Regions from separate parts of the Priestia sp. SB1 genome, predicted to be linked through region 4. Evidence: riboswitches for the same ligand, from Rfam matches in the RefSeq annotation. Region 4 holds a riboswitch; each other region holds the start of a gene.
The links. A riboswitch is a leader RNA that binds a small molecule or an ion and turns the genes downstream of it on or off. The one in region 4 is predicted to bind S-adenosylmethionine.

Region 1 (2,202 bases), on a different contig from region 4:
CATGAGCAGTAAGCCAATTTGCAATTTTCAGTGCGTTTTCGTTATGTTTTTCCATCCGAAGCGCTAGCGTCTTAATACCGCGCAATAACAGCCAGCTATCCTGTGGACCTAAGATTGCCCCAGCTGCATTTTGATAAAAACGAATTTTTTCTCCTAAGCTACTACATCGAGCGACTACAAGACCAGCAACAACATCATTATGACCCCCAATGTATTTGCTTGCACTATGTATCACAATATCTGCTCCAAGCTCTAAAGGACGCTGATAGTAAGGGGACATGAATGTATTGTCAACGATAGTAAGCAAATCATGCTGTTTAGCTAACGCAATTGCTTCTGACAAATCAGTCACGTGCATCATTGGATTTGTAGGTGTTTCAATAAATAAAGCTTTCGTGTTGGGACGAAGCGCATCTTTTACTTGCTCGAGATGGGCTGTGTTGACGTACGAAACAGTAATTCCTTGCTCTGAAAAGATTTCATTTAGTACTCGGTACGTTCCTCCGTATAAATCCTCTGATACAATTAAATGATCTCCGTTTTTAAATAGTGCTAAAACTGCCATTACACCCGCCATTCCTGAAGCGAATGCTACTCCTACTTCTCCTTTTTCTAAAGCAGCAATTGCTTCTTCCAATGCTGCACGAGTAGGATTTGCCGTACGTGCATAGTCAAATCCTGTACTTTGCCCTAAAGCAGGATGAGCAAATGTTGATGCTTGGTAAATGGGTGTTGTAATAGAACCTGTTGCAGGATCACGACCTACTCCTGAACGAACTAATAAAGTTTCAATTTTCATCTATTTCTCTCCTTAACTCAAAATAAAAAACACTCTTCACAGATGGAAGAGTGTTCGTTTATACACGATTTCTCTCATCTGTTAGAACAATACTGATGTTCCACAGGAATTAGCACCGTTCAAATGAATGATTCATTTGATGGTTGCCGGGCATCGCAGGGCCAGTCCCTCCGCCACTCTTGATAAGAGTTCTATATAATTGTTGGTGGTTAACGTTTGTTGTTACTAACTTTAATAAAGATTTTCTTTATTGTCAACATAATTTTCTAAAAAATTTAAATCATCTCATTTGTTTATTCAATATACTTGTCCTGATAAGCACATAAAAAAAGAGACGACACCAAGGTCTCTTTTTCTAAGGCAAGTGCACAGATTTTACGTGAGCTAACTTCCAATACATACTTTCTCCATTTGCCGTAATTAGTTCAACAATATTGTTAGAAACTTCTTTAAGTACACCAATCTTTTCTGATTGATCCCCTAAATCTAATACGACCAGTTGATTTTCATATTTTTTAAGCTGCTCTTCAAAGTTTCTGACAAAAGGTGCAGAGGCGGGCCTTACGGGGAGCTCTTTGTCACTTAAAGAATAAGGGGTTAACTCATTACTGTAAGGGGTAAGCCATTTCAAATGATGCAGAGAAACAAAGACATTTTTATACACTGGAGAATAAAACACAAGATAATCATTCAGCACGCTTGTGATATAGCCATGCAATGATTTCCCTCCCGTTACATAAATTTCAATAAATTTCCCTTTTGCCTGCTGTAAAATATTACGATAAGAAATCCGCTGGCTTTCTTCTATTAAATTTTCTTCTATTGTCCGTAAAGGCGTATAATCTTCTTCTGAAACTTCTCGCAAGCGATGTATGTGTAAAAGAGGAATATACAAATAATCATGTCCATTATATAAAACCATTACATCTAACCCTAGATCAACAAGTTTTCCTATAAACGTTGTTTTCCCTGATATATCGACTTCAACAATTTTATCAATATAATGATTCATACTCATTCTCATTCTCCTCCTTTTTCCTATATGATAGAAAAGGTGCTTTATAAGCACCTTTTACGTTCCAGTTCGTCATGCTTTCCAACGATAATTTTTCGTTTTAATAACTTTTTCACCTGGTGTTGAAGAGCGTGAACCCGTACGGCGACCTCCCGAGCGATCGTCTGTGCGACCTCCTGTACGTCTTCCTGTACGTCTTCCGGTACGGTCTCCAGTACGGCCATCCGTGCGACCTCCGGTTCTATCTACAGTAGTTGATTCTTGCACAGAATCTTCTTCATTTGTATCTCCATTTTGCTCAGAATTTTCTTCATTTTGCTTGAAAGATCCTTTTGATCCTAAGGCAATGGTTTTTACGTGTCTTGGTTGTAAACGTAAAACTTGATTA
Region 2 (2,202 bases), on a different contig from region 4:
GAAGATAAATCATAGACCGAAGTGGCGCCAGGGAAATCGCCAACTTTTGACGGATCACCGGTAATTGCAAGCACTTGATTCATTCCTAGCGTATGAAGTCCCATTAAATGAGATTGAAGTCCAATTAAATTTCGGTCGCGACAGGTAATATGAATAAGCGGTCGTGCTTTTGTTTCTTGTTGCATCAGTGTTGCCATTGCCAAGTTGCTGATGCGAGGTGAGGCAAGAGAATTATCAGCTAATGTAATAGCATCTACGCCGACTTTATCAAGTGCTTTTGCGCCTTCTAAAAATTTCGTCGGACCAAGCTGTTTAGGCGGATCCAGCTCAACGATAACCGAGCGGCGCTTCTTCACAATTTCGTGCATATGAGGTTTATCCTGCTGCTCACGCTCTTGAACCGTAACGGCTGGTCTCATTTTAACGATTTTGCTTGTAATCGGCGGCAGGTCTTTTAAGGCAGACGACATGGCGCGTACGTGAGCTGGTGTTGTACCGCAGCATCCTCCAATTAAGCGAACCCCTTGTTCGCGGAATAAACGCGCGCTTTCTACAAAGTAGTCTTCATTCGTTTCATATTCCAGCTTGCCTTCCACATACGCCGGAAGGCTGGCATTAGGGTAAGCAGATAAGAAAGCACGATCAGGAAGCGGTACTTCTTCAAGAGACTGAATCATATGATAAGGACCTAAACGGCAGTTTAGCCCGACAACATCTGCTCCCAAGTCTTCTAATTCTTTTAATGCATCTGCTAAAGGACGCCCATCTTGCAGTACGCCAATATCATGCAGGGAAACGTGGGTAATAATAGGCTTATCCGTTTCTTTTCTTGCTAGTGTAAGAACGGTCTTTAATTCTTCGAAATCATAGTATGTTTCAAATAAAAGGCCATCCACGCCTTCATTTAAAAGCCAAAACATTTGTTCACGAATGCTTCGCTTAACCTCTTCTAAGCTAATAGCATTTTTTTGGAAAGAACGAATTCCGCCGAGTGTACCAACCACGTAAGCCTGATCGTTTGCAGCTTGTTTCGCTAATTTTACACCAGCAACATTGATGTCTTTGACTGAATCTTCTAATCCATAACGGGCAAGTTTTTGATAATTAGCAGCGTACGTATTTGTTTGAATAACGTTTGCACCAGCTTCTACATAGGCTCTGTGAATACGAGAAACCTCTTCTGGTTTGGTGATGTTTAGTTCTTCAAAACAGCTGTCAATACCGTGTGAGTAAAGGAGGGTACCAGTGGCACCATCCCCAATTAAAATTTTAGACTTTAAATCTTCAAGTAACCCCATGTCAAAACCTCCTTAAATTGTTCCGCTTCTATTTCACGAGTGATTCGTTTTATGCAATATGCCGATAAAATAGAAAAAGTCTTCTTAAGAAGAAGACTTTTTTCGCCTTCTTATCTTCCAAGCAATAAATTAATTGCTTGCTGGATTTAGCACCATGTCTCTAACGACTGGTTGCTGAGGTTTCAAAGGGCCAGTCCCTCCACCTCTCATGATAAGAATCAATTGTATATAATTGAAACATATTTTTTTAAATAGAAAGAATACTTATTTAATAATTTATCTGATTTTTAGAAATTATACAACAGTAAATTGTGAATTTCCAGCAAATATTGAGGAAAATTTAAAAGCTAAAGGGAAAATATCCGTATATTTTGTTTGAAAACTGCCGTTATGTTAAGGGATAAAGGGTTTTCATGAAAAAAACAAGAAGGAAATAAAAAAACGAAAAAGGAATAGCACCGGGTGAGGCGAGGATTTACATATAAAAGGCTCGTCTTTTTTTAACCGTTTCTACATATAGTGAACTATGAAGGGTAGAAGGGTGATGGGCATGAAAAGGTGGAAACTCACGCTGCAGGTTGCTGCTACGTATGTAGGCACCGTTGTAGGAGCCGGTTTTGCAACAGGCAAGGAAATTGTTCAATTTTTTACACAGTACGGCGAACTTGGAATGGTTGGAATTTTGGTCAGCGGCTTGTTTTTTATTTGGCTAGGTTCGAAAATGATGCTGCTTTCGCACGCAATTGGGGCTTCTTCTTATCAGCAGCTTAATACATATTTATTTGGTGATGTACTTGGAAAAGCGGTAAACGGTGTAATGATCGTCATTTTATTTGGAGTAACTTCAGTCATGCTAGCGAGTACGGGGGCAATAGGAAAAGAACAGTTCGGGCTGTGGCCTCCT
Region 3 (2,202 bases), on a different contig from region 4:
CGAGGAAAGCCAATTACAATTGCAATGATACCGCAAACCGCTGTTAACATTGGATAGAATGTAAATGGAATAACCTCAATCGGTGAAACTTTAGCAAATCCTGCTGCTAGAAGCATTTGTGCACCGTAAGGGATAAGCCCTTGAACGCTGCATGAAAACAAGTCGAGCAGACTGGCTGATTTACGATTGTCAATTGAATACTTATCAGAGATTTCTTTCGCTAACGGACCTGCTGTAATAATTGAAATCGTGTTATTAGCCGTGGCTAAATTGGTTAAACTTACTAATCCCGCGATACTGAATTCTCCGCCTTTTTTTGTTTGAATGCGTCGTGTTAATAGGTTCAATAAGAACTGAATACCGCCGTTATAGCGAATGAGTTCAACCATTCCGCCAATTAAAAGAGATAAAATAATTAATTCCGACATTCCGCCAATACCTTCTGTCACAGTTTTAGCAAGAGAAGAAAGCGTGTAGCTTCCGTCAGCTAATCCAATTACGCCGGCTAATACAATTCCTCCGGTTAAAATGCTTAATACGTTTGCACCAAATATGGCAGCAACGAGTACGCCGACATAAGGCAAGATTTTAAACCAGCTAAAATCTTTAATTTCTACTGATGACGTATTGCCTAGCGTCATTACAAGTAATAAAATCACTGTAACAATCGCTGCAGGAAGGACAATGAAAAAGTTTACTTTTAATTTATCTGACATATTTGTTTTTTGCGTACGAACTGCCGCAATGGTCGTATCAGAGATTACGGATAAATTATCTCCAAACATTGCACCACCAACAACAGCAGCAATTGCCAATGTAATGGATACATGCGCCTGCTCACTGATTCCTACAGCGATAGGCCCTAACGCAGCGATCGTTCCCATTGACGTTCCCATCGAAATTGAAATGAATGCGCCAATAACAAAGATTCCGACTACCACTAAGCTTTGCGGAAGCACAGACAGAGCTAAGTTTACCGTTGAATCAACAGCTCCCATGCCTTTAGCGACTTCTGAAAAAGCACCTGCTAAAATAAAAATAAGTACCATAATAATGATATCAGGATGCCCTGCTCCTTTAGCAAAGCGTTCCACTTTTACATTAAGTGAATCTTTGCGGTTCATAGCCAGCGCCACAATGGCTGCAATGATAATAGCTACTAATACAGGCAGCTTATAAAAATCTCCCGTTATAATTCCTGATCCGACAAACAGGACTAAAAAGACGCCCAGCGGTAACAGCGCCCAGCCGTTTCCTTTTTGTTGTTCCATTCTTAACACCTCTTGTTTACGTAATAAAAAAAGACCTCTTCTTATTGATAAGAAGAGGTCTCTTATTTGTATCATAAGATTACCCTTCTCATCTTCCAAACGAAACATCGTCTGCTGGATTTGGCACCGCACTGCGTACAGCCAGTTGCCGAGACATCGTAGGGCCAGTCCCTCCGTCTCTCTTGATAAGAAGTTTGTAGTTGTTTTAAAAATAGTCTTTCACTACTGTAATCTCTTTTTATTTAATTGTCAAATGCTATTTTAGAAAAATATATAGTGTGAAAATTCTCACATCAATTAGCTACGTCACGTTTTAAAAACGCCACCCATGCTACGCCCATAAAGAAGACAAAGTGTGCAACTAAGATGAAGATTGAAAATGGAATTGTCATTCCGTCAAACATCGTCTTCATTCCGTCCATATACTGCACAAAGTTTGTGTTGGCGAACAGTAAAAATTTCCCCCACCATAGACCAAACTGTGATACTATCCCAGTTACTGCTTTCGCCCCAATACTTACGACAATAGCTAGACTTGAAGCAAGCGCGCTGTTTCTAAATAAAGACGACAGCATGAATGCGAACGTCATCATCATAAACGTTTCCATATACGCGCTGTCATACGTAAGCGTAATGTTTTTAAGCAGCTGCGCATCTCCTTCTAGACTGGCAAATCCAAAGAACAATGCTCCCCATACAAACGAAAAAAGCAAATAGCTCAGCAAATAATACAAGCTAATTAAAATGAGCGTTATGTACTTGGACGTTAAAATCGTTGAACGTCTAGCAGGGCGAATTAAAAGAAGCTTAATGGTACCCGCTTCAAACTCTTTTGCAACCATTGATCCTCCAACAGCAAGCGCGAAAAATTGAACGAGGATCAGCATGCCTGCACTAAATGACAGGAAATTCAATATGTTGTCTTCCGTTC
Region 4 (2,202 bases):
CTCAGCCCGTTCGCTGCAAAGTCATTACGGTATCCGATACACGTACAAAAGAAACCGATAAAAGCGGCGCGCTAATGATCCAACTTCTGAAAGAACACGAGATGCAGGTCGCTTCCTATGAAATTGTAAAAGACGATCAAACGTCGATTCAACAAGCGATACTTACCGGATGCAGTGCTGAGGACATTGACGTTGTTCTCACAAACGGCGGCACCGGCATTACAAAACGAGACGTCACAATTGAAGCCGTTCAAGCGCTGATTCATAAAGAAATCGTCGGGTTTGGCGAGCTGTTTCGCATGCTGAGCTATACCGAAGACATTGGCAGCGCAGCGATTATGAGCCGGGCAATTGCCGGGACGATTAACGAAAAAGCCGTTTTTTCTACACCAGGATCAAGCGGTGCTGTTCGCCTAGCTATGACCAAACTGATTTTGCCTGAACTTCGCCACGTTGTGTGGGAATTAAACCGCCAGCGCTAACAAAATGCCTATGCTTGCGCATAGGCATTTTCATTAATCATAGTCTTTATGTACCCACTCATCTTCTGGAATGCCTAAATCTTCTCCAGAAAAACGCTCTTCTTTAAACGGATCTCCTCTAAGATGAAAGCCGTTTTGCTCCCAAAAGCCCGGATGGTTTTCATCAATAGCTTCAAAGCCCCGAAGCCATTTGACACTTTTCCAAAAGTACAAATGCGGCACAACCAATCGCAGCGGATATCCATGCTTAGGTGTAAGCGGCTCTCCGTTAAAGGAATGAGCGAGAAGAATATCGTCTCTCAGTAAATCTTTTACTTCAATATTTGACGTATAGTCATTATCTCCGTGCAGCATGATGTATTTACTTTTCAACTCCACGCCAACTGCTTTTAAAAAGTCTGCAAACAGCACGCCCGTAAATTCATTATCAAGTCTTGTCCATCTCGTTACGCAGTGAATATCACATTTAACCGTTGTTTGAGGCATGTTCAATATATCTTGATACGAAAGCATCACTTCTTTGTCTACCAACCCAAACACGCGAAGCGTCCACTCCTCTAAGTTATAATCCGGCACATCGCCTTCGTGTAAAATGGGAAAGCGCTCTGTTACTACCTGACCCGGAGGCACTCGTCCTTCATACTTTGGATCAATTTCCGGTGTTTTCATTCGTTTAATACGGTCTGCTTTGTTCAAATTATCACCTCGTTGTTTTTTGTACATAAAAAGCCCTTCCTTAAATAAATAAGGAAGAGCTTTGTTTCAGCTTCTTCCTTATCTCTAAGAGCGATACACTCTTAAGGATTTGGCACCATTCTGTCATAGACAGCGGTTGCCGGGTTTCACAGGGCCAGTCCCTCCACCTCTCTTGATAAGGAAACAAATTGTATTTGTTTTATGTAATAAAGTCAGTATTAAGCTTTTTGTCATAATTGTCAATATTATTTTTCTTTTCCGCACAAAAAACTTTAAAAACAGATAGAGTTATAAGGTTTTAGTCTACTAAGTATGTAAAGCCTTTACCCTTCTCCATCAATCATCGTATACTTCCTAGCAAAGCGCTTGTAGTAAATTTGCTCATCCTCTTGCCCATTGTTAAAAACAAGTCGGTTATGATCAATATCTTTCTCTTTTAACACATAGCCTTTTTCATTCATCAGTTGAATATATTCATCTAAATGTCCTTTTTTCACCATATAGTAAAGAACATTATCTGAATCCGTAGTCTTTGCTACATCTTGACTTCCCACTTCTAACTTGAATACGGCTGTTGCTGTTTGAATGGGACGGTAGTCTCCAAACACCTTTTCCCAGTTTAGTAGCAGCAGCGCGCCGAAGATTATGATACATCCTCCAGCGGCTACGGTTAGTACAAATCGTTTTGACACTTCTTTCTCTCCTTTACATTCTTTTTCTTCTATTTAACACAACAGATTGCCCTAAACTTGTTTTGACGCCAAGCCCTAGATACACAGCAGCACCTAAAGCTATTGAAATACAAGACGTGCTACTCGCAAGTGAAGATGCAGACAGCTTATTTTCCAGAAAATAGTGAGAAGCATAATTGCCAATAAGCACAGCGGCTGACATCACACTTACTAATAAAACAGGAGTCAACGCGGCTTTTCCTAGTGATTGAACTCGGTAAGAAATGGATTTTTCAATTAAATAAAAGTTATAGATAACCGATACACCATATCCTCCGTACGTCGCGACAACA

Region 1: it holds a riboswitch for S-adenosylmethionine, as region 4 does, so the genes downstream of both, WKH56_RS11080 (trans-sulfuration enzyme family protein) here and WKH56_RS29710 (sulfite oxidase-like oxidoreductase) in region 4, are expected to answer to the same signal.
Region 2: it holds a riboswitch for S-adenosylmethionine, as region 4 does, so the genes downstream of both, WKH56_RS11685 (bifunctional homocysteine S-methyltransferase/methylenetetrahydrofolate reductase) here and WKH56_RS29710 (sulfite oxidase-like oxidoreductase) in region 4, are expected to answer to the same signal.
Region 3: it holds a riboswitch for S-adenosylmethionine, as region 4 does, so the genes downstream of both, WKH56_RS17540 (Na+/H+ antiporter NhaC family protein) here and WKH56_RS29710 (sulfite oxidase-like oxidoreductase) in region 4, are expected to answer to the same signal.

Annotation. Positions count from the first base shown of each region.
Region 1 is NZ_JBBJSS010000003.1:92,396-94,597, forward strand. It holds gene WKH56_RS11080 (trans-sulfuration enzyme family protein) at 1-799, opposite strand, end outside; SAM riboswitch class I at 871-988, opposite strand; gene WKH56_RS11085 (hypothetical protein) at 1,155-1,817, opposite strand; gene WKH56_RS11090 (hypothetical protein) at 1,887-2,202, opposite strand, start outside.
Region 2 is NZ_JBBJSS010000003.1:207,534-209,735, reverse strand. It holds gene WKH56_RS11685 (bifunctional homocysteine S-methyltransferase/methylenetetrahydrofolate reductase) at 1-1,298, opposite strand, end outside; SAM riboswitch class I at 1,406-1,516, opposite strand; gene WKH56_RS11680 (YkvI family membrane protein) at 1,849-2,202, shown strand, end outside.
Region 3 is NZ_JBBJSS010000004.1:468,646-470,847, forward strand. It holds gene WKH56_RS17540 (Na+/H+ antiporter NhaC family protein) at 1-1,271, opposite strand, end outside; SAM riboswitch class I at 1,357-1,463, opposite strand; gene WKH56_RS17545 (ABC transporter permease) at 1,565-2,202, opposite strand, start outside.
Region 4 is NZ_JBBJSS010000010.1:65,291-67,492, reverse strand. It holds gene WKH56_RS29715 (MogA/MoaB family molybdenum cofactor biosynthesis protein) at 1-482, shown strand, start outside; gene WKH56_RS29710 (sulfite oxidase-like oxidoreductase) at 516-1,178, opposite strand; SAM riboswitch class I at 1,254-1,360, opposite strand; gene WKH56_RS29705 (hypothetical protein) at 1,502-1,870, opposite strand; gene WKH56_RS29700 (putative polysaccharide biosynthesis protein) at 1,884-2,202, opposite strand, start outside.